4 regions of the Ruegeria sp. N7 genome follow, and region 2 is predicted to be linked to each of the others. Evidence: riboswitches for the same ligand, from Rfam matches in the RefSeq annotation. Region 2 holds a riboswitch; each other region holds the start of a gene.
The links. A riboswitch is a leader RNA that binds a small molecule or an ion and turns the genes downstream of it on or off. The one in region 2 is predicted to bind cobalamin.
Positions count from the first base shown of each region.

Region 1 (6,010 bases), on a different contig from region 2:
ACTGATGAATTTACTGGGGGTTCACTGAGGGGGTAGGGGGGGGCCGGGGAAAGGATCACGTAATATTAACCCGCTCAGATTTTTGGCTCAAAATCCGAACGTGTCATACGCAAGTCACCGCCCCACTCACTCTTGTTACTTTTCCGCCTTTTTAACTGGTTCTACTTTAGGCTAGACAGATGGCTCTCCAAGTTTCCCAACAGACCACGAAGCGCCAGTTGGAAATCCATATTTCTCTTCGTCCGATTCACTACGGCCTCTTCAAAGTACCATGCACTTTTGAACCGCATCGCCTCGGCAATCGTCTTTGGTATTCTTGTGTGTTTGATAGCATATCTACTGACGATGAAATCCAAGTCATTTCGGTTTTGCGCATCAGTAAGTTTGTCCAGTTCTGTTTTGAACGTTGTCTCTTCCGATACGACGATTCTTGCGCCTTCCGTCTGCTTGATCTGACGCCAATCTGGAAGTTTTCTAAGAAAACGGTTTCTTGCTGAACGTTCAGCGCGTCGTGCGGCTAGGTCTTCTTTTGTATCGGTATCAAGAACGGCTAGAGCAGCGCGTTGTGCGTCCTCTGACATCTTCTTTGCATCACTACCAAAGACCTCAGCTTGAACCAAAGCCATCTCATTTACTGAACATGAAGAATAGAATACGGATTCAATCGAACTTCGTTCGAGCGCAAAAACTTTCTTTGACTCGAGCGCGGACACTTCATCATCCGTTCTATCATCCCTATCGATCAATCCAATAGGGCTAAGCCAGTGTAGTCCAGTGGTCCCTTCAAGCCCCGCAACAGAACGCTCCACCTCACGGCAACTTCCACGTGGAACGACCGAAACCTCGGGATACAACGCCGAAACAAGAGGGAAATCCAAACTTCCACCGGCGTTGCCTTCAATAAACAACAACCTGCGACGGGCACCAAGTATAGCCCTTCTGATTTCACTGGGCACTTCGACACCCGGCATAAGTACGTCGATGTCCCAGCCATTTGCTCGCGCTCCCGTCCAACTACAACTTCGCACGATCACGACCTTCGCATCGGGATTACAACTAGGGAGTTCTGGCTCATGTGTCGCAATAACGAAACAGCAGTCTTTTCTCTTCTCAAAAAGCGCGGACAACATCGGTTCCGTTATTGCCCGATGCAGGTGCCGTTCTGGTTCATCAATGAGGAACAGTGTTCCGGGCCTTGCAGTTAAAACCTGCGCGGCGATCATTACCGCGTTTCTCTCGCCATCCGATAAGAGCGGAATGTTGAAAGTCGGCCCACCGCCGTGACTCGCTAAAACGTCACCAACGTCATTTATGGAAAGCTGAACTGACAAAGAACTGAACGACAAAATATCGTTCAATGCCTCCAAAGGAGATGGCCTTTTGGCATAGATTTTTGCGGATTCAAATTGGTCGCTTTTTAAGAGTTCCAGAACATCTCGACCTACAGAGTTTTGAGCGTTAGCCAGATCAAACAAGGCAATCTGCGTTCTATGAGAGGCGTAATCATCTTTCCAACGTGCTTCGTCTTGCTTGTCTCGAGCGTTGATAGTGCTTTGAAGCTCCATTCTGGCTTTTGGGGTTACGTCAACAGAACTTGAGTTCAACCAAGACTGTCGGTGGGCTGCTATCTTAACTACGGACGGCGCACCCGCTGTCTGATACAACTGCGTAATTAGTGCAGACTTCCCTGACCCGTTTGCGCCCACTACAAATACAACCTGCCCCTCAAAAAGTGGGATATTGGTTTCCGCGAGTTGATCTACGAGAGATGGTATTTTCCAGTCGTGTCTCATTATTATTTGCCACCCTTTGCCGCCTCAAATCTTGTTGAAAACAATTACCTAAATCCAATCCTGCTATCGATGGTGTTTACGCACAAGAGAAAGCTCTAAGATATGGTGTGATGATTAGAATGTAGAAGACCCACTGCATCTAGGATGGATCGAGGAAGTCAGCTTTACAAAACTGAACACTCGTTAACAAAATACAAAAGGGAGGATACAAGGCGGATAATCAGGAGGATATCAATAACTTAACTTATTATTTTTATTAAGTTTTTACTTTCATCTTATAATCCGGTACTCGCCTCCAACCACATCCTAATCGCTGACTTAACCCCGCAGTACGCGCGTGCGACGCTTGGTATTTTCAGACGTTCATGGCCCGCGATTCTGTCGAATTGCGGGCCAGATATTGCGTGTTTTTCGGAACTCCTGCCTACCCCTGCTCGTTCACGGGGCGCGATTTTGTCTGGTATATGCTTTACGTTCAGGCGCGCCCTTGTGGCACAACCTCGTATCCCGGCTCTTCCGGCTCATCATCCGTCATTTCGGCTGGAAAGCCCGGGGCGGTGATATCCAGGCCGGTTGCCTCTTCCAGCCGTTTGATAATATTTGGTGAAAGCTCGCGTTCGCCATAGCGCGCGATACCATCGTTAAAGATGCTGATCATCACCGGGTTTATTTCCAGCGGCACCCCGGCGCGGTCGGCGACCTCCTGAAACAGACCGATATCCTTCTTCACCAGATCCATGGTGAAGGAAATATCGCGCGACCCGTTCAGGATGACCTGACTTTCGGTTTCGTGCACGAAGGACGTGCCGGACGAGATTTTGATCGCCTCATAGGTCGTGTTCAGATCCATCCCCGCAGCCTTTGCCGTAACCAGTGCTTCGGCGCAGGTGATCAGGTTGGCGGTGGCAAGATAGTTGGTCATCACTTTCAGCACCGACGCCGAGCCCAGTTCACCGGTGTGCAAAACCCGGCGGCCCATTGTCGTCAGGAACGGCAGAATTCGTTCAAACGTTTCCCGGTCGCAGCCCGCAAAGATCGAGATATTGCCCGTCGCGGCACGGTGGCACCCGCCAGAAACCGGGCAATCGACGGCCGCACCGCCGCGCGATATGACTTCGGCACCCAGGTGTTTGACTTCGGCCTCGTCCGTGGTCGACATCTCCATCCAGATCTTGCCGGGGCCCACTTCGGGCAACATCTCCTGCATGACTGCGTCCGATGCTGCCGGAGACGGCAGACAGGTGATCACCGCATCGCAATCGCGCATCAACTGGGCGGGCCCTTCTGCCGCCTTTGCGCCTTTGGCGACAAACTCGGCCACCAGATCCGCGTTCAGGTCATGCACAGTCAGATCAATGCCGTTGCGCAAAAGGGATCCCGAAAGCTTGCCGCCTACGTTACCCAGACCGATAAATCCCACTTTCATATGACGCATCTCCAAGTTCGTCGTTTTCCCGTCATGCGACCATATACCGAACACGTTCTTCATGCCGCCGAACGACGCCTACAGGTCGCTTTTTTCACCTTGGCTTATTTGTTGCGCGCGAACCGCTTGACAAGCGGGTCAGCGGTGCCGCATGTCCCTGTCGTTGGTGTCGGCGACAGCCGATGAAAAGGGAATGCGTCAACGGTTCATCCGCCAAACGCAGCCGCCCCCGCGACCGTGACCGGAGAGGATGCCCAATGCCACTGGCCTGTGCCGGGAAGGCGGGACATCCGACAGAGCGACCGCTCTGGCATCCGCAAGCCGGGAGACCTGCCAACACCCGAAGTTGAAACCGGGCGGGGTGTTCCGGTGTCGGGTCCATGTGCAGACGTGGTGCCCGCATGAAACCCCGTCCCCCGCGAAGAGGATTTGGGGGGATGAGAGACATGACCGAGACCGCACCGGTAGAATTACTGGTCTGCACGACTTGCCGCCGGGGTCTGCCCTTCGAGGATGATGCTGAGCGTCCCGGCACATTGTTGCACAAGGCCTTGGAACAGGCTGCCCTGCCAGATGGCATCATTCTGAAACCTGTCGAATGCCTTTCGAACTGCGATCAGGGCTGTTCCATCGTTCTTCGGGGCGGGCCGGATCGCTGGACCTTTGTTTACGAGAACCTGAACGAAGTCGATCACGTCGATGTCATCATCGATGGTGTGACCAAGTATCTGGCCACAGACGATGGTCTGGTGAAGTGGCGCGACCGTCCTGAACATTTCCGCAAAAACTGCGCCTCGCGCATTCCCCCGATTGGAGGCTGAGATCATGTCGAACCTAGAAAAACTTCCCGTCACCGTGATCACCGGCTTTCTGGGCTCGGGCAAAACCACGCTGGTGCGCCATCTGATGCAGAACCCGCAGGGAAAGCGTCTTGCGATTGTTGTTAACGAGTTTGGCGATGTGGGTGTTGATGGCGACATTCTGAAATCCTGCGCGATACCGGATTGCCCTGCGGAAAACATCATGGAACTGGCAAACGGCTGCATTTGCTGCACCGTGGCCGATGACTTCATCCCGACCATCGAGGCGCTGATGGCGCTGGAACCGCGCCCGGATCACATCCTGATCGAAACATCCGGCCTTGCACTACCCAAACCGCTGCTGAAAGCATTTGATTGGCCTGATATCCGTTCGAAAATCACCGTTGATGGCGTGATTGCGCTGGCCGATGCCGAGGCTGTGGCCGCCGGTCGCTTTGCTCCGAACGTTGAAGCGGTGGATGCCCAACGGCTGGCTGATGACTCGATCGATCACGAAACACCCTTGTCCGAGGTGTTCGAAGATCAAATCTCGTGCGCGGATATCATCCTGCTGACCAAGCCCGATCTGGCAGGTCCCGAAGGTGTCGCGAAAGCCAAACAGATCATCGCCACCGAGGCGCCGCGCCCGCTTCCCGTCGTCGAGGTTGCAGAGGGTGTCGTCGACGTACGTGTCGTGCTTGGCCTTGAGGCTGCCGCCGAAGATGACATGGACGCGCGCCCGTCACATCACGATGGCCATCACGATCATGAGCATGACGATTTCGAGAGCATCATCGTCGAGTTGCCGGAACAGACCGACCCTGCGGAACTGGTAGCCAGAATCGAACGTCTTGCGACTGAGCTGAATATCCTGCGCGTCAAAGGCTATGCCGCCGTCGCTGGCAAACCGATGCGCCTGCTGGTTCAGGCTGTCGGCGCGCGGGTTCGTCACCAATACGACCGCCCGTGGGAGCCCGGTGAAGAGCGCCGCTCGCGCCTGGTCGTGATTGCCGAGCATGACGACATCAAAGAAGCCGAAATCCGTGATATCCTCGTGGGTGTGACCGAGGTTGCCGAGTAAGTCATGCACGTCGTCTTTCGCGAAAGCCACGGGCTCGAGGAAACCGAGACCCCAACCGATCTGGGCCAAAGCCCGGGTGATCTGGTTGTGCTGTCCTTTTCCGACAGTGACCTGGGCGCTTTCGCGGCGGGCTGGCATCGCGGCGGCGGGCCTGAGGGGCGGATGCCCACGATGCGGCTGGCCAATCTTGCGGCGCTGAAGCACCCTCTGTCCGTCGATACCTATGTCGAACAGACACTTGAGGGCGCAAAGGGCATCCTGATCCGTCTGATAGGTGGCGTGCCCTATTGGTCTTACGGGCTGCAACAGGTTCTGGCACTGGCGCAAGCCAAAGGCATCGCGTTAGCCGTTTTACCGGCGGATGGGCGTGAAGACACTCGGTTGGATGAGTATTCGACCCTGCCCCTCTCGACCCTGAGGCGGCTGGCACATCTGTGTGACACCGGCGGCGAAGTCGCCGCGCAGGCCGCATTGGCCCAGATGGCCTTGGCAGCAGGGCTTTATGCCGGGCCAGTGATGGGCGCGAAAACCCTGCCCGAATGCGGTGCGTGGTGTCCAGATCAGGGTGTCGTCCCGGTGGGTTCCGCATTCCAGAGCGATACGAAACGCATCCTTGTCACCTTTTATCGCGCGTATCTGACATCCGCAGACACCGCCCCGGTCGCGGCCCTGATCCGCAGCCTGCGCGCCCGCGGGCTTCAGGCGGTGGGTCTGTTTGCCCCGTCGCTCAAGACCCCAGCCGCTGCCGACTGGCTCAGGGAACAGGTCGTCGCCTTGCGACCGTCGGCGATCATCAACGCCACTTCATTCTCGGGCAAGGGCGCGTCCGGCACGTCGCCTCTGGACGCAGCGGATGTGCCGGTGTTTCAGGTCGCTCTCGCCACCTCGCGACGCAAGGCCTGGGCGGAGG
Region 1 is NZ_JBQFLR010000001.1:852,600-858,609, forward strand. Features, by position in the region: gene ACR0ES_RS04255 (AAA family ATPase) at 162-1,793, opposite strand; gene ACR0ES_RS04260 (NAD(P)-dependent oxidoreductase) at 2,269-3,282, opposite strand; cobalamin riboswitch at 3,367-3,571, shown strand; gene ACR0ES_RS04265 (DUF1636 family protein) at 3,666-4,040, shown strand; gene cobW (cobalamin biosynthesis protein CobW) at 4,045-5,100, shown strand; gene cobN (cobaltochelatase subunit CobN) at 5,104-6,010, shown strand, end outside.
Region 1: it holds a riboswitch for cobalamin, as region 2 does, so the genes downstream of both, ACR0ES_RS04265 (DUF1636 family protein) here and ACR0ES_RS08360 (ABC transporter substrate-binding protein) in region 2, are expected to answer to the same signal.

Region 2 (6,010 bases):
AACATCTCAATAACGAGTTCTTCGGACCGTACCAGTCGATGGTGACACTTACGTCAATCGGCGGTGAGGTCGTAGCTTTGTCAGGCGATTTTTCGAACCCTTACACGGCTGGCAAGCTCGGTGTGATCGAGGAAGGCGCCTATGCCGACATCCTGCTGATAGACGGCAACCCCCTCGAAGACTTCTCTGTCGTTGGAACAGGCGATCAGTGGTTCGGTGCGGACCCGAGGCCGGACAGCCCGGAAACAATCCGCCTGATCATGAAGGACGGTGTGATCTACAAAAACACACTGGATTGACCAGATAAAGCAGCCGGAGAGCATTCATGCGAAATTGGTTTTGCTCCGCAGTATTCGCAGGGTTGGTTTTGTGCGGTTATGATGCTGCGGCGACGCCTGGAACCGCGTTGGACTGGGCAGATCTGCCAGATCCGTCTGCGCAGGTCTTTGATGACCCCTATCGTGAACTCAGCCCCGAACAGTTCGACGATGTTCTTTTCGTTGTGCGTATACGCGGCAGGTTGCAGCAGGAGGTTGGCAGCGCCGAAGAACGGCAGAAATGGCAATTGCTTTTAGCAGAGACCGAAGACGCCTTGGTGTCAGACGGAATTGACGTCGACTGGTTACTCGATCAGCGCGAGGTTGTGACTGAACGTCGAAGAAAGGCTGGAACGAGCGGAAACCCGCAATTCGACGGCAGAACAATCACACTCGCGGGCTTTGCCATTCCTGCTCCAAGCGATCCGGACGGCCGGCCTGTGGCGTATTTGGTGCCAGAAAGAGGGATGTGCAGCCACATGCCTCCACCTCCGCCTAACCAGATGATCCGTGTGCGGTTGAACGGGGACTGGGCGCCTAGCTATTTCCACGAACCCGTTCGGCTGACAGGCACGCTGACTATCGATCCTTCCGTTCATAATATGATGGTTGTGGATGGCCTCATGCCTATGAATGCGACTTTCCAGCTAGTGGCGGAACGTGTCGAAACTCTGGAAACCGAGGCAGACAGGTTGGAATGGAAGCAGCGTGCTGCTGATCGCATCCGCGCGGCAGGAAATCGCAAGACCGGTGGGGCACAGGCGTCAAAATGATAAGACTTCTGGTTGCCGCATTGAGCATTGCATTTGCTGGCGCAGCGTCGGCTCAGGGACTATCCGGGCCATCTTCAGTCGAAGCCGATCTTGCGCCCGGAGACGGGCTCACCGATCCGCAATATCGTTCCGATTTTCCACGCAACATCGCACCGGGTTGGTTTCAGTGGAAAGACCGACTGGCTGAGGGTGGTTTTCGGTTCAACATTGACTACCTGGCATTGGGCCAAACCACGGATGCTGATCTGGGAACCGGCGAAGCAGCCAGCGGAATTGCGCGGTTCTACGGCAGTTGGCAGGCAACTGAACGGGGGTCTCTGACATTCAAGATCGAAGACAGGCACAGTTATACTGACGTTGCTCCGCAATTTCTCGGGCTGGATGGCGGAGCCCTTTCAATCACGGGAACAGCCTTCAATGACAACGGTTTGCTTCTGACCAATTTGTTCTGGACCCAAAGGGCTGAGAATGGGTCGTGGGCGCTGCAAGTCGGCCAGATTGATGTAACGGACTTTGTGGATATCTACGGGTTGGTAAGCCCCTACAGTGGTTTTCAAAACCTGTCTTTCAATACCAACCCGACAATCAACACGCCCAACCAAGGCCTTGGTATTGCCGGCGGGGTAAAGCTGAGCGAGAACCTCTACGCCGTTGCCAGCGTATCAGACGCAAACGCCGACCCGTCCGATCCAAACTTTGATGTGTTTAGCGACGGCAATCTCTTCAAGTCGCTCGAACTTGGGTACACGTCCGGCTTTGATCGCATCTACTTCGACAATATCCATCTGACCCTCTGGCATGCGGATGCGGCTGACGATGGCAGTCGAGCAGAAGATTACGGCGCAGCGTTTTCCGCCGCATGGTTTGTTGACAATAAATGGATGCCGTTCTTCCGTGCAGGGGCCTCGAAGGGAACCGCAGCGCTTTATGAACGGTCGATTTCTGCCGGTCTCGGTTACTATGGTCGCAACACCGATTTGGCCGGTCTGGGCCTAAACTGGGCCGAAGCAAGAGGCATAGATGGCGATCAGTTCACGCTTGAAGCTTTCTACCGCTTTTCAATCTCACCCGGACTGCAGATCACGCCATCGGTACAATTCATTTCCGACCCGCTTCTAAATCCCGATCAGGACCGGATTACCCTGTTCGGTCTAAGAACCCGGATCGTTTTCTAATGCGGGGTGAAGGCAGTCACTAAGGGGTGTGCCAAAGGGCAACTAAGAGAGATCAAGCGCGTGCCGGAATTTTCAACGCCGGTCGAATGAAGTTGGGAAGCAAAGGAACAATCTATGAAGATTGCATACGGAATTCTTGCAGCCTTAGCAGTTGTGTTTTTCATCCTTGGAGGCAGCGATGCCCATGCCAAAGACAACAAGGGTAAAAAGCCGAACAAGGGGGGCAAGAACGGTGATGTCAGCATTCAGATAGAAGACAAACCCGGCAAAGGCCCAAAAGCTGTACCACCTGGACAGATCAAGCGCTACACGCGCGGTGCCAAGCTCCCATCTGACCTGGAGTTCGAGGATATTGGGGACCTTTCCAAATGGAAGCTTGGGGAGCCGGGCAAAGGAAACCGCTACATTCTGGTCGATGACGAAGTCCTCGAAGTTACGAATGACCTGTCTACCGTGGTCGATGCCGTCGGCATCGTCGGTGATCTTCTAAATTAGGCGAAAGTACGATGTTTCAGGGCAAGAACTACCTCGTTTGCCCTGACGCTGGCCGGGGCGATCATTTGTGAACCCCGGCCCAAGTTCAAAACCCGGATCCGAGGCGCTACGATGATAAAGGCCCTTCTTGTTCTTTTTGCGCTTGCTACCTTTTCGTCAGCACGCGCCCTACTCGCTCAGGAAAACGGTGCAACTGAAGTCCCGCAAACAATACGCTTTGAGGGCTATGTATAGCCCAGTCGCGAAGCAGAACTGTCGCCTTTGGTGGACAATGTGGTCAACCGGACTTTGCAAAGTCTGCTTTCTGCGCATCGCTGACGTAGTACAGTCGGGATGCTGCGCGGCAGAGAAGCGAAGCTTTGCCCGATAAAGCGGAAGTTGACCCGAGCCATCTCAACATCCGATTTCGGTGCAGTGGGTAGCTCTCGAAAAAGTCTTCGAGGTGCGATGCTCGCCGAAGCCCGTCAAATTTGCGATGGACTAGTGTTGTTTCAATATTTGCGGCATGGGCCGGCACTTCTAGTGGTCTTGGTCTTTGTTCTACTTTTGCACGCTTATGCCTCCTGATTTTGGTCTTGCACGCTTATGCTTCACGCGTTGCACAGTTATGGTGTTTCATCAAATTTGTCGCTCTTTAAGCTATTGTTTTTAAGAGATTTTTTTGCACAACCTATGCGAGAAAATACTGATTCGTGCACGCTTATGCTCAATTTGCACCTAATATCACACACTATGAATCTAGGTCCGGATTTTGGCGCGTTCTCAGCGGCTTTTCTGATATCAGCGCCATGTTGAGACGCGCAGGTGCATGCTCTTGCGAGAAAATAGGAAAGACCCCGGAGTTTTTTCTTGCCGCAGGGTAAGTGTTAAGGTACCCGCGTTTTACCGGTCCCGATGTGGCTAAGAGGGAATCCGAGGTGCCTTTTGGTGCCAACCGGAACTGCCCCCGCAACTGTAGGCGGCGAGCGCTGTCCATTTCCGTCACTGGGCCATTTTGGTCTGGGAAGACAGGACAGACAAAGACCCGTCAGTCAGGAGACCTGCCGGTATGAAACCGAAACACACCGGGCGGGGTTGTCCGGGGAGGTTGCCGAAGAAACGCGCCGGGCGGTCTATTTTCTACCCTGCGCTCACGGCAGGCAGTAAAGCGTCTGTTGCTTCGGTAAATGCCCATTCACCCGTTCTCTGGTCATTGACACATGGAGATCGATTGTCATGTTTCTACGCACTGGCCTGATTGGCCTTTCCTTGCTGGCTACCAGCGCTGCCGCCGAAGGAAACTTTCCCCTAACTATCGAAAACTGCGGTCACTCGGTCACGTTTGACGCGCCAGTGACGTCGTCAGTCACGGTCGGCCAAGCCGCGACCGAGGTGCTTTATGCGCTGGGTCTGGGCGAGCAGGTTCTTGGAACCTCGGTCTGGTTCAACGAGGTGCTGCCTGAATATGCCGAGGTGAATGCCAAGGTAGAGCGTCTGGCAGACAATGATCCCAGCTTTGAAAGCGTTGTTGCCAAGCGGCCGGGACTGGTCGCAGCGCAATATGAGTGGCATGTCGGACCCGAGGGCATCGTCGCCACGCGTGAGCAATTTCACGAACTGGGCATTCCAACGTACGTAATGCCTGCAGATTGCATCGGCAAAGACAATACAGTCGGCGGCGATGGCACCCGCCTGCAAGCGTTCTCGACCGATACGCTGTATCAGGGTATCGAAGAACTGGCGGCAGCCTTTGATGTATCCGAACGCGGCACGGACCTGGTTGCCGAGTACAAGGCCCGCGAAGCCGCAGCCGTCGCCAAGGCGCAAACCGTGAAGCTGGACGATGTGTCAGCCGTATTCTGGTTTTCCTCTCCTGAAATGGAAAGCGACCCGTTTGTGGCCGGACAGAAAGGCGCACCGGGATACATGATGAGTAAATTGGGTATCCGCAACGTCGTCGAGACGGATGAAGAATGGCCAACAGTGGGCTGGGAAACCATTGCCAAGGCCAATCCGACGGTGATTGTTATCGCCAAGATGGACCGCCGTCGCTTTGCTGCGGACGACTACCTGAAAAAGCTGGAGTTCCTGCGCACTGATCCGGTGACCAGCCAGATGGATGCGGTCAAGAATGACCGGATCGTCATTATGGATGCGCAGGCCATGGACGCCACCATCCGCGCAATCCCGGCGCTGGAGGATCTGGCCGAGAAGCTGGATACCATCGGAAACAACCTGTGAACGAGGTCGCCGCAATCTTACGGCAGGGTTTCAAGGCTGCGTGCCTTACCGTGCCATTGTTGATTGCGGCGGTTCTTGCGGGCGCGATGATCGGGGAAACCTCTCTGTCGCCCGATTTGGTTCTCTCCGTTCTGGCCAACAAGCTGGCCGGAGCGGACTTTCCTGTCGACCCAATTGATCAGGGTATTATCTGGAGCTACCGGATTCCTCGCGCTCTGGTCGCTGCGTCCTGCGGTGCCGGTCTGGCTGTCGCAGGGGTCGTGTTGCAGGCTTTGCTGCGAAACCCGTTGGCCGACCCTTACATTTTGGGCATTTCTGCCGGGGCCTCGACGGGTGCCGTGGCTGTAACCATCGCTGGTTTGGGTGGGGGGGCTTTGTCGCTGTCTTTTGGCGCGTTCAATGGCGCGCTTTTGGCTTTTGGTTTTGTCGCGTTGCTGGCCCGAGCCGCTGGCGCAGGGGGCGGACGGGTTGCGACGGCACAGATCGTCCTGGCGGGAATTGCCGGGTCTCAGTTGTTCAATGCGCTGACGGCCTTCATCATCGCCAAATCCGCCAATGCCGATCAGGCGCGCGGGATCATGTTCTGGCTGATGGGAAACCTCAGCGGCGTGCGCTGGCCGGATGTGTATCTGGCCATTCCGGTGGCCCTTGTCGGTTGGCTCATTTGCCGCTTTCACGCCAGAGCACTGGACGCCTTTATTTTCGGCTCTGATTCAGCGGCCTCGCTGGGCATATCGGTACGTCGGGTGCAGGCAACCCTGATCTTTGCGACCGCGCTCACGACAGCTGTCATGGTTTCTATCGTCGGATCCATTGGCTTTGTCGGGCTGGTCATCCCTCATGCTGCCCGGTTCCTTGTGGGACCGGGGCATCGCAGGCTTATCCCAACCTCCGCCTTGATCGGAGCGGTCTTCCTGATCGGCGCAGATATCGTGTCGCGCATCATCATCCCGGGTCAGGTTCTGCCGATTGGGGTGGTCACCGCTCTGATCGGTGCGCCTGCCTTTGCCGTAATTTTGGTGCGCGGCCA
Region 2 is NZ_JBQFLR010000004.1:189,261-195,270, reverse strand. Features, by position in the region: gene ACR0ES_RS08380 (amidohydrolase family protein) at 1-299, shown strand, start outside; gene ACR0ES_RS08375 (DUF3299 domain-containing protein) at 326-1,090, shown strand; gene ACR0ES_RS08370 (carbohydrate porin) at 1,087-2,265, shown strand; gene ACR0ES_RS08365 (hypothetical protein) at 2,380-2,760, shown strand; cobalamin riboswitch at 3,630-3,822, shown strand; gene ACR0ES_RS08360 (ABC transporter substrate-binding protein) at 3,976-4,980, shown strand; gene ACR0ES_RS08355 (FecCD family ABC transporter permease) at 4,995-6,010, shown strand, end outside.

Region 3 (6,010 bases), on a different contig from region 2:
GGGACCCCAGAATAGACCCGCGTCCGCCAAACAGAGATATCCCCCCGATCACGACCGCGGTAATGCTTTCGATATTGGCCAGCTGGCCCGAGGTTGGCGAAACCGACCCGATCCGGCCAATCAGGGCCCAGCCCGCAAAGGCGCAGATCAGCCCGGACAGCATGTAGACGGATATCAGCGTACGGTGCACGTTGACACCAGACAGTTCTGCCGCTTCGGGGTCATCTCCGACGGCATAGACATGCCTGCCCCAGGCCGTGTGCCGCAACGCGTATGCAAGGACGAGGATCAGCGCCAGCATGAAGACAACACCAACGGTAAACACCGCCCCGCCCACGTTAAACTTGGCACCAAACAGTTGCAGGATGGCGGCGTGTTCCTCGATCTCCTGCGACCGGATCGTTTCGTTTTGTGAATAAAGGAAATTCGCCGCAAGAACGATCTGCCACATGCCAAGGGTGACGATGAATGGCGGCAGCTTGATGCGACTGACCAGAAACCCGTTCAAGGCCCCGATTGCCGAGCCAACAGCAAGGCCGCACACAATCGCAACCGAAGGCGGCATTCCATAGCGGAAAGTGAATTGCCCCATCACAACCGACGACATCACCATGATGGCCCCAACACTCAGGTCGATGCCTGCGGTCAGGATCACAAGGCTCTGCGCCGCGGCCACGATCCCGACGATCTGAACCTGTTGCAGGATCAATGTCAGCGCAAAGGGCGAAAAGAACTTGGGGCCCAGCAAGACACCAAAGATGACGATTGCAGCGACAAGGACGATCAGCGGGACCAGCGACGGGTTCACATGCAGAAAATGCTGAACCGTTCCGACAAATCCGCGTTGGTGATCGTCAAATTCGGCAACTTGCTCTGGGCTGCCCTTTGCGGCGGTTTCGAAATCGTCGGCTTGTCGTGAAGAATCGGACATGGAACTTCCCCCAAAGCGTCAGGTTTATGACGACTTTAGCAAGGTTTCGGGCGTGTGGGTGGTTTTGATAAGTGGAAGGCCGCGCAGCGGCCTTCCACACGTTCAGCTTAACCCCAGCAGAGGTCCATGCCTTCCTGAACCGAGATGGACTCGACGCCGTCGGCGGCCTTATCCGTCACAAGCGCCACGCCAGTGTCAAAAAAGTCCTTACCGGGTGTGTTCTCGGGTTTCGTCCCTTCGTCCGCCCATTTCTTGACAGCCTCAACGCCCAGCGATGCCATCAGCAGCGGGTATTGCTGGGATGTTGCGCCGATGACCCCGTCCGCCACGTTCTGCACGCCGGGGCAGCCGCCATCGACGGAAACGATCAGCACGTCATTTTCGCGCCCGATAGCCTTGAGCGCCTCGTAAGCACCCGCTGCCGCCGGTTCGTTGATGGTATGCACCACGTTGATCATCGGGTCTTTGGCCAGCAGGTTTTCCATCGCGCGGCGGCCGCCTTCTTCGTTGCCAGCGGTGACATCGCTGCCAACAAGACGCGGGTCGTCTTCATCGCCGATCACGTTCGGATCGGCCAGATCAACACCGAACCCCTGCAGGAACCCCTGATTGCGAAGCACGTCCACAGTGGGCTGGCTGACCGCAAGGTCCAACGTGGCGATTTTGGCGTCGTTTGCCGCATCTCCCAGAGTGGCTTTTGCCCATTGTCCGATCAGAAGCCCCGCAAGGAAATTGTCGGTGGCAAAGGTCGCGTCGGCCGAGTCGATAGGCTCAAGCGGGGTGTCCAGCGCAATCACCAGCAGCCCGGCATCGCGGGCCTGCTGCACCGCCGGAACGATGGACGACGTATCCGACGCGGTCAGCAGGATACCCTTTGCGCCATCCAGAATGCAGGTTTCAATGGCCTGAACCTGAGTTTCGTGGTCTCCGTCGACTTTGCCGGCAAAGGCCTTCAGCGTCATGCCAAGCTCTTCGGCTTTGGCGGTCGCACCCTCTCTCATTTTAACAAAGAAAGGGTTGGTATCCGTCTTGGTGATCAGGCAAACGGTTTCACCTTCGGCCATTGCACTGCTTGCCATGGCCGTAACCGCCAGCGCCGTGGCGCCTGCAAGTTTCGCAAGTTTCATCGGTAGTCCTCCCAGTTTTCCCAATGCCCGTCCGGGCATACGTTTGATCGGGCGAAAACCGGCCCGATCGAACGTGAAAACCATCACAAGATTCGAATTTCGAGTCAATAAATAAATCACTCTTAATTATTATTGACAGAAAGGAAGGGTTTCAACATTGTCGTCATGAAGGGGATGGCCGTGTCTGCAATGAACTCTTTGGACAATACCACTGGCGTACGCGAGCCAGATATGCGCGGCACCAACCAAAGTGGAATGCGGGCCCGAAATGAACGGCTTGTCCTGTCACTGGTCCGGCGCCATCAGGCCCTCGCAAAATCTGAAATCGCGCGGATGACCGGGCTGTCGGCGCAGACGGTCTCGGTCATCATGCGCCAGTTGGAAACCGATGGGCTGCTTCTGCGGGGCGAACCGATCCGGGGAAAAGTCGGACAGCCCTCGGTTCCCATGCGCCTGAACCCGGATGGCGCTTATTTCTTTGGGCTCAAAGTCGGGCGGCGCAGTACCGAATTGGTGCTGACGGATTTCCTTGGCAATGTCAGGCACCGTGAGCGGCGGACTTATGATTTTCCGACGCCCGAGGCGACATTGAGCTTTTCCAAAGAAAGCCTCGACAAAGTGATGGCGTCACTGTCGCCCGAGGCGCGCAGCCGGATCGCGGGTCTTGGGATTGCGATGCCGTTCTACCTTTGGGACTGGGCGCAGACATTGCAGGTTCCGCAGGAGAAAATGGATCCGTGGCGTGACGCGGACCTGAAAGGCGCGCTGGCCGCAAGCTATGACTTGCCGGTATTCCTGCAGAACGACGCAACGGCCGCCTGCGGTGCCGAGCTGGTCTTTGGCCCGGCGGAAGGCCCACGAGATTTCCTGTATTTTTATGTGGGCTTCTTCATCGGGGGCGGGGTGGTTCTGAACGGCTCGATCTTTTCGGGGCGGGGAAACGCCGGTGCGCTTGGCCCATTGCCCGTGCCGGACGACGCAGGCGGAGTGAAACCATTGATAGATGTCGCCAGTCTTTATGTGCTGGAGCGCGCAGTTGGTGGGAATGCCGAAACAGCCGGCTCAATCTGGGAAACGACACAGCATTGGGACCTACCGGAAACCCACCTTGAGAACTGGCTGAAACAAGCGGCGCACGGGATCGCACATGCCATCGTCTCGTCTTGCAGCCTGATCGACTTCGAATCTGTCAAGATTGATGGCTGGATGCCCGCAGGCATCAAGGCGCGGCTGGTGGAATTGGTCGAGGTCAAACTATCTGACATGAACCTGACCGGGCTTGAACGGCCCTTGGTGCAGGTGGGGACGGCAGGCCCGGATGCCCGCTCATTGGGGGCGGCCAGTTTGCCATTGTCGGAAAGATACCTGCTCGAAGGGTAGTTCATTCCCGAAAAACCCCGACCTTTATCCAAAGCGGATCCGCCGGAAAAAGGGCATTGCCCGCTAAACTTTTTGACAGCCAGCGCAATTGATCGTTGACGGATGCCGAAGAAGTCTGGCAAGCCGCTCGGCATGTCCGGTTCCGGGGCGTGCTCTGGAATCAATAGGGAATGCGGTGCGGGCTTTGGCCCAACTCCGCAACTGCACCCGCAACTGTAAGCGGCGAGCAGGGCTGAAGTGCCACTGGAGTTAATCCGGGAAGGCCAGCCCAACGCTTTGACCCGCAAGTCAGGATACCTGCCGGACATGTGCCTTTGACAAGGGCACTCCTAATCGGCGACGGGATGTGCGTCGGAGCAGGATGCTTGAAAAAGCAGCTTAGCTTGGACGTCCCCGCAGTCAAAACGCATCTCGTACCGGGGTTGGTGCGATGGGACAAGGACGACTATTGATGACCAAGCTGCTTTCCGCAGCCGCTGTGGCGATGGCGCTTCCAGCGATGGCAAATGCGCATTTCCTGCTGGAATACACCGCTGACACCATGATCGACGCACCGGGGAATGTTCCGGTCAAGCTGATCTTTTGGCATCCGTTCTCGAACGGGCATGTCATGGATCTGGACAAGCCGCAGGAATTCTACGTGATCCACAACGGTCAGAAAACCGATCTGCTGGATACCCTGGAACCCGTACGTTTCACCGGCGGCGAAAACGAAGGCGCGGCATTCAAGGGTTATGTTCCCGTCAAACGGTCGGGCGACTATGTGTTGGTGACTGTTCCCCAGCCCTATTATGAGGAATCCGAGGATATCTATATCCAGCAGATCGCCAAGGCATTCATGAACCGCAATGAACTGCCGACCGACTGGATGAACCCGGTGGGCCTGCCGGTTGAGATCATCCCGCTCAACAAACCAACCAACATCATCGCGGGTTCGACGTTTACAGGTCGGGTTATGGCCGAAGGCCAACCGGTTGCGGGTGCCGAGATCGAGATCGAGTACATGGCCGCAGAACCGAACATGGAAAGCGCGGCCGCTTCCGCCCCGTCGGTCTCGCCGATGCCGGGTGGTGCATTGGTCGCAACTTCGGATGATAACGGGTATTTCACGTTTGGCGTTCCAAAAGCCGGATATTGGGGATTTGCCGCACTCGGCGCCGGTCCCGTGACCGAACACAACGGCAAAGAACTCAGTCAGGACGCGGTCATCTGGATCCGCGCCTGGGATTTGGAGTAACCGTAGATGCACATCGTTGACGGAGCCTTGTCCAACCCGGTCGTGATCGGCGGAGCCGTCGCTGCGGCGGGTGGGATTGCCATGGGCCTCAGGTCGCTGGATCTTGATCGCATCCCCACTGCGGGGGTGCTGTCTGCCAGCTTTTTCGTGGCATCGCTGATCCATGTGCCGATTGGCCCTTCGTCAGTGCATCTGATCCTCAACGGTATGGCCGGGCTTTTGTTGGGCTGGGCCGCATTCCCGGCCTTGTTCGTCGGGCTTTTGCTGCAGGCCGTCTTCTTTGGCTTTGGCGGGTTGACGGTATTGGGGATCAACACCCTGAACATCGCGTTGCCCGCGGTTTTGGCCGGGCTGATCTTTGGCCGCCTGATCGCCCATGGCTCACCTCTGCAAGGTGCGATATGGGGCGGGGTCGGCGGTGCCTTTGCCATCGCCGCCACAACCGGCATGGTTGCGTTTTCACTGGCCCTGTCCGGGGATGCATTCCTGCCAGTGGCCAAGCTTGTTTTCTTTGCACATATTCCTGTCATGGCGATCGAGGCGATCCTGACTGGGTTCGCGGTTTTGCTGGCGCGCAAGGTCAAGCCCGAGCTGTTTGTCAAACGAGCGGTCGCATGAGGTATCTGGCAATCATTCTGGCGCTGTGCTGCGCACCCCTACCTGCCTTGGCGCATAAGGTCATAGCCGGAGTGTTTAAATCCGGTGACGCCATCGAAGGCGAAATCGGCTTTTCCAACGGCGACATGGCAAGCGATACCGAGGTCATCGTCAACGGCCCGGACGGAGCCGAGCTGGGCCGTATCGTAACAGATGCAGACGGGTTTTTTATCTACACGCCAAACGCGCCGGTGGCCCATACATTCTTTGCAAACCTTGGTGCCGGACATGTGGCCGAGGTCACCATGCCCGCTGCGGATGTCGCCCGGATCATGGGCGTTGAAGCGGAACCCGACACCCCGCCAACAAACGCACCTGCCCAGACAGTGGCGGTGTTCAGCACAGAACAACAACAGGTCATTGCCAGGGCCGTTCGGGATGAGCTGCGCCCGCTGCGTCGGGAAATAGCGGCATACCGCGAACAAAATGACCTGCAAACTGTTCTGGGTGGGATCGGATATATCGTCGGTCTGTTTGGTCTGGGCTTTTACTTTGCGGCACGCCGCAAGCTGGCGGCTTGATGGCGCACGTTCTGGGGCAACAGGAAAACACGCTGGTCAAAGCGGGCGCGCAGCGGCGCGGCGCGATCAACCCGCTTGATCCTAGGATGCGGATCGTTATGGCGGTTGTCTTCGCGGTGGTGACAGTGGCGGTGTCCTCGCTGACAGCGCTGTGCGC
Region 3 is NZ_JBQFLR010000026.1:12,623-18,632, forward strand. Features, by position in the region: gene ACR0ES_RS19025 (ABC transporter permease) at 1-931, opposite strand, end outside; gene ACR0ES_RS19030 (substrate-binding domain-containing protein) at 1,039-2,058, opposite strand; gene ACR0ES_RS19035 (ROK family transcriptional regulator) at 2,248-3,438, shown strand; cobalamin riboswitch at 3,559-3,757, shown strand; gene ACR0ES_RS19040 (DUF4198 domain-containing protein) at 3,890-4,675, shown strand; gene cbiM (cobalt transporter CbiM) at 4,682-5,293, shown strand; gene ACR0ES_RS19050 (cobalt ABC transporter permease) at 5,290-5,853, shown strand; gene cbiQ (cobalt ECF transporter T component CbiQ) at 5,853-6,010, shown strand, end outside.
Region 3: it holds a riboswitch for cobalamin, as region 2 does, so the genes downstream of both, ACR0ES_RS19040 (DUF4198 domain-containing protein) here and ACR0ES_RS08360 (ABC transporter substrate-binding protein) in region 2, are expected to answer to the same signal.

Region 4 (6,010 bases), on a different contig from region 2:
TTCCTGCATTTCGGTCATCTTGGTTTGCAGGTCTTGTGCGGATTTCATCATCTTGGCCATGTCGCCCAGTCCGCCAAGCCCGCCGAGTCCTTTCAGCATCAGTCGTCTCCTGTGTTTCTGTTTGGTTCTAAATACGGACCGCAGGCAGGTGGCACAAGAGGTCTCCCGCCTGTCCAGATCAGAGCGGCGCCGACCGATCATTTATGTGCCCGCATTCCCTCCTTCAGGTGCATCGTGAAAGGGGGTGAGTATGCCGGTTTCTTGAAACTTGGACCCGCGGGCTCAGGGGCTAGTCCTCTTCGAACGGGTCCCATTCCTCTTCGACTTCGGGAAGGGCCTCGGTCTCAACCTTGGCGGCGCGCTGTTCAGGTGTTTCGATCCGAATGATCTTTGCCTTGGGGAATTGCGTCAGCACGGCCTGAACCAGCGGGTGTTCTTCGGCCTCGGCTTTCAGGGCCAGTTCGGCCCGGTCCCGCACTTCCGCGATGGTCGCGGCATCCCCGTCCGAGACAATGGAGACGGCCCACCGATTGCCGGTCCAGCGTTGCAGGGCAGAGCCCAATCGCGACGCCAGATCCGACGGTGCCTGAGGTGTCTGGGTGAATTCGATCCGGCCAGGCTGGTACGACACAAGGCGCACGCCGCTTTCCACCTCGACAAGCAGTTTCACATCGCGGTTTGTGCGGATCAGTTCCACCACATGCCCGAAGGTTGGATAGCGGGCCAGGGCCGTCTGTGCATCCTGCGCCAGCGCGGCAACCGGTGCACCACCCGCGCCGCGCGGGGGCGATGTATAGGCAGGCGGCGGGGTCGCGTTGGATTGCGTTGCCACCGGGGCCTGCCGGGACGGTGACATGCCCCCGCCCGGCCCGCCGGGTGGCGAAGGTGGGGCGTCTTGCAGCCGTTTGATCAGCTCTTCGGGGCTGGGCAAATCGGCGACATGCGTCAGTCGGATAACAGCCATTTCGGCGGCCATCATCGCGTTGGGCGCGGCAGAGACTTCCTCCAGCGCCTTCAGCAGCATTTGCCACATCCGGGTCAGAACCCGCATCGGCAAGGCCTCGGCCATGTGCTGGCCCCGTGTGCGTTCGTCGGGGGAAACTGTCGGGTCTTCGGCCGCGTCAGGTGTGATCTTTACGACAGACACCCAATGCGTGATTTCGGCCAGATCGCGCAGCACGGCCAGAGGATCTGCACCTTCCGCATATTGACCACTCAGTTCAGCGAGCGCCCCTGCCGCGTCACCACGCAGGATCATGTCCATCAGGTCCAGAACCCGTCCACGATCGGCCAGACCCAGCATCGCACGGACCTGATCCGCCGTCGTCTCACCGGCTCCGTGCGAGATTGCCTGATCCAGCAGTGAGGTCGCGTCGCGGGCCGATCCTTCTGCGGCGCGGGTGATCAACGCCAGCGCATCGTCGGCGATCTGCGCGCTCTCCGCCCCGGCGATCTTGCGCAGCAGGCTGATCATGTCTTCGGGCTCGATCCGGCGCAGGTCAAAGCGCTGACACCGCGACAGAACCGTGACCGGCACTTTGCGAATCTCGGTGGTCGCGAAGATGAATTTCACATGTGCGGGCGGTTCCTCGAGCGTCTTGAGCAGCGCGTTGAATGCGCTGGTCGAGAGCATGTGAACCTCGTCGATGATGTAGATCTTGTAGCGTGCACTGGCGGCGCGATAGCGGACACTGTCGATGATCTCGCGGATATCGTTGACGCCGGTACGGCTGGCCGCATCCATTTCCATCACATCGACATGGCGACCTTCCATGATTGCGACGCAATGCTCGCACTGACCGCAAGGCTCGGTTGTCGGCCCTCCGGTTCCATCCGGCCCGATGCAGTTCATGCCTTTGGCGATGATCCGCGCCGTGGTGGTTTTTCCCGTTCCGCGAATGCCGGTCATGATAAAGGCCTGCGCAATCCGGTCGGCCTCGAAGGCGTTTTTTAGGGTGCGCACCATAGCATCTTGACCCACCAGGTCGGCAAAGGTTTCCGGGCGGTATTTGCGGGCGAGAACCTGATAGGCGGGGCTGGGCGTGTCTGTCATGTCTTCTCGCTCGGATTCGGTGCTTCGGCACAGCGTAGTGGCGGCGGCAGTCCGCGTCCACTGTGGGGCGCGATGATTTTTTGTTTCAGAAACGGGCTGGTTTCCAACTAAACTGGTCCAGCGGATTTAATGACTCATTTCTTAAAGAGTACCTTGGGGGAGGACGCACTTCATGTCGCAGCTGGTCATTTTTGCTCTGCAGGTCGGAGGCGGAACGCTTGCCCTTACTTCAATGCCCGGGCGTGGCGGGGATTACGTCGGCGATCTGGATATGATTGCGGCTTGGAAACCGGGCCTTGTGATTTCAATGACGACGGATGTTGAAATGCTTCAGGATGGCGCGCAGCACTTTGGCAGCGACATCCAAAGCCGTGCCAGCCGGTGGGTTCACCTGCCGATCGAAGATTTTGGAGCACCGACGCAGGCGGTTCAGAAGGCCTGGCCAGAGGTCAGCGCCACGGCCCGACATGCGCTGTCGGGCGGTGGCCGGGTTCTTGTGCATTGCCGTGGGGGGTGCGGCAGATCCGGGATGATTGTTCTGCGACTGATGGTTGAATGCGGTGAACGCGCCAGCGACGCACTGGACCGCCTGCGGGCCGTGCGCCCCTGCGCTGTCGAAACCGATGCGCAGCTGGCCTGGGCGTCCCGGATCACCCCGGCACAGGTGGAAGTGGGATCAAGCTGACAGCTGCTGGGGTGCGTAGCCGGTTTTCCGGGGCCGGATCGTTGAAACCTCGATCATGGCGCAAGGCGGGTTCGCGACAATGCCCGAGGGCAGCGTGCTGAATGTAGGTCCGAAGATCAAATCGGCATAGGCATCAAGGTCCCGAATTGCCGTATCAGGGTGCGCCCCGCAGAAAACGCGAACGCTGTCGGATCGCGCTCGGATCGTTGCCATGCACCCTTCCGCGCAATGTGACAGCGCGCTGTTGCCTTCAAATTCGAAATCTTCGCTGGTGGCCGAAACCGCCTGCGCCATGGCTTCGGAAATCGAGCGGGCCAGTCGCGCCAAAGCCGGGCAGGTATTGCCCGTCCGCTGGCACACAGTTGCGCTGTATTCGTGTGACTTTGTCTTCCAGATCATCCTGCGCCCTCCGCGCGTGGTGGGCTGGATATTGGGGCAGGTGGGACAGCATCTCGCTGTCAGGACCTGCCCGGACACCCCGCCCGAGTTTCGGTTTCAGTTCCGATGGCAGGTCTCCTGACTTGCGGGTCATTGCTCTGCCGACCTTCCCAGCCCGTGGGCCAGTGGTATTTCGGCATTACTTACCGCTTACAGTTGCGGGGGCAGTCGCGGACTTGGTTGATATCTGTGTGACCAGACAAACCGCACCGTGTTCCCTTTTCATCCCGACCTCTTGTGGGGGCCGGAAACCATCACACAACCGCTAGCGCCTGATCGCGTTCCGAGTCAAGCCGATCTTTAGGCCGGACGTTTGGTCATGCTGGATGCGGTTTACCTTCCGGCTTAGTGTCGTCGGCATCGAAGGCAGGCAAACCGATTTTTTCAGCGAAAGCCGGGGATCATGTTGGATACGGAACAGACAGTGTTGATCGAAGATTTCCGCTTTCCGTCCGGGTCTGTGACCTTGTCGGCGCGGCTGTACCGGCCAGTGGGTGAGCCGGACACGGTTATCGTGCTGAACAGTGCCACGGGTGTGCCGCGTGACTATTATCAACACTTCGCGCGATGGCTGGCTGCCGACCGGGGGATAGCTTGCCTGACCTATGACTATCGGGACTACGGGCTTTCTTTGGTTGGCCGCCTGAAAGACGCAACTGCAACAATGGCGGATTGGGCGTTGATCGACATGCCAGCGGCACGGGCCGAAATGCGCAGGCGGTTTCCAAAGGCGCAGCAGTGGACCATCGGCCATTCCGTCGGTGCGATGCTGGGGCCGGTGCAGCCGGATATCGACCAGATCGACCGAATGATCGGTGTGTGTTCGGGACTGGTGACTTTGAAAGATCACCCATGGCCCTATCGGGGGTTGGCAGGGCTGTTCTGGTATGGCCATGCACCGCTGATGGTGCGGGCACTTGGCTATCTACCCGGCAAAGCAATCGGGTTTGGTTCGGACCTGCCCGCCTCGGTCTACTGGCAATGGCGCAAATGGTGTACAGCCCCTCTTAGCTACGTTCCCGAGATCGGGCAGAATTTGCCTGATGCGCATTGGGGCAGTTCTGGAACACCAGTGGATCTGTTCACGTTCGAAGATGACCAGATGGCTCCGCCCGAGGCGGTTTGGCGCCTTGCTGATTTGTATGGCCCCGAGGCCAGACGCCACCTTCTGAAGCCTGCTGAATTCGGACTGCCGGAAATAGGCCATATCGGAGCATTTGCCCGGCGCAATGCAGCGGTCTGGCCGCGCCTGATCGCCTGATCAGACGCGACGCAGGTTTTCCATAACACCTTGCAGCTATGGCCGTTTGCGAAGTTTCTTGTCCTGCATGACACCGCGCACCATCTTGCCAAAAGCCTTGTCCCGCGCCCGCGATTGCGCAACGGTTTCCGAGTTTCGCTGATCTTCACGCCGCAGCTTGCGCCAACGGTCCAGCCGCGCCGGATCAAGCACGCCTTCGTCGATTGCGTTCTGCACGGCACAGCCGGGCTCGGTCTCGTGCTGACAATCCGAAAAGCGACAGCTTTGGCCAAGCTCTGTGATGTCCGAGAATACGTCGTCGATCCCGTCCTGAGCGTCCAGCAGGCGCAATGCGCGCATTCCGGGCGTGTCGATCAACCATCCACCGTTTCTCATCGGGTGCAACGCACGCACGGTTGTCGTGTGCCTGCCCCGTGCGTCGTCTTCGCGAATTCCAGACGTGGCGAGGTTTTGATCTGTCATGGTGTTGCTGAGCGTCGTTTTACCCACGCCCGACGACCCGACCAGCGCGCCGGTCTGGCCTTTGGGACACCATGCCAGAACCTTTTCGACATCTGTCGGATCCCGAGCGTTGATCGTCAAAACCGTCAAAAACGGGTCCAGAGATTCCACTTGTCCCGAGAAACTTCCGGGATCATCCGACTGGTCAGCTTTCGTCAGGACAACAACCGGATAACATCCGGCCTGGTGCGCAAGAACCAGATAACGTTCCAGTCGGGGCAGGTTGAAGTCCGCATTGCACGAGCTGACGATGAACAAAACATCGACATTGGCCGCAATCAGTTGGGTTGCGGCGCCTGTACCGGCAGCTCTGCGTTGCAGCAGGCTGCGCCGGTCCAGAAGGTGGCGCACGCGGTTTTCGGCGTCTGCAAGGACCCAATCTCCGACGGCATATGAACCGGTCGGATTATCCGGTGTCAGCAAAGGGAATTCACCATCCGGGCTCAGCCCGATCAGACGGTCCCGATGTACCGATGCGATACGAAAGGGCGTGTCAGAAGGAAAAGCCGCGTGTTGCGCGGCAAAGTGAGAGGACCATCCCAGGTCCGAAAGCGTATAAGACATTTATCTGCCTGTTTTCAGAAACAGCAATGCCAACGGATGGCAATCGCGCATCCGCAGGTCGTGTGTTCAGGCAGTCCGGTGATTCCGGTGAATCAGAACCAGTCTGCCCGAAGGGTTTTCACTACAATCATAAAGCCCTCCTGCGGCTGTGGTTCACGAAGTGAGAGGTTGGACATCGACCCAAGCGGGGCTCGTTGTGGCTGCTTCCTTCCGGACCTGACCAGGTTGGCGAGGCGCTCGCCCGCGCCAACCTCTCGAGTCCGGATATAGGGAAGGCATCGGGAAAAGACAACCCGTCAGAGCGTCAGGCGAATGCGTTCAAATCCCCTGCCATCCGAGCCCAGCAGCACGGGATCGAACCTGCGTAACTCATCCAGATATTTCAGGGCGCCCGGACCTGTTCGAAGAATTGTCGCCACGCCCCGCTGCGGCATCAGCGAGAACGGGTAGGGCTGCTTGGCGATCGGATCGGGCGGAAGGTGCTGTGACAGGTAATCCCGCACAAGGT
Region 4 is NZ_JBQFLR010000021.1:7,498-13,507, forward strand. Features, by position in the region: gene ACR0ES_RS17835 (YbaB/EbfC family nucleoid-associated protein) at 1-99, opposite strand, end outside; gene ACR0ES_RS17840 (DNA polymerase III subunit gamma/tau) at 290-2,053, opposite strand; gene ACR0ES_RS17845 (protein-tyrosine phosphatase family protein) at 2,226-2,738, shown strand; gene ACR0ES_RS17850 (hypothetical protein) at 2,730-3,137, opposite strand; cobalamin riboswitch at 3,228-3,446, opposite strand; gene ACR0ES_RS17855 (alpha/beta hydrolase family protein) at 3,580-4,437, shown strand; gene rsgA (ribosome small subunit-dependent GTPase A) at 4,474-5,502, opposite strand; RNA gene ffs (signal recognition particle sRNA small type) at 5,661-5,759, opposite strand; gene ACR0ES_RS17870 (bifunctional 2',3'-cyclic-nucleotide 2'-phosphodiesterase/3'-nucleotidase) at 5,799-6,010, opposite strand, start outside.
Region 4: it holds a riboswitch for cobalamin, as region 2 does, so the genes downstream of both, ACR0ES_RS17850 (hypothetical protein) here and ACR0ES_RS08360 (ABC transporter substrate-binding protein) in region 2, are expected to answer to the same signal.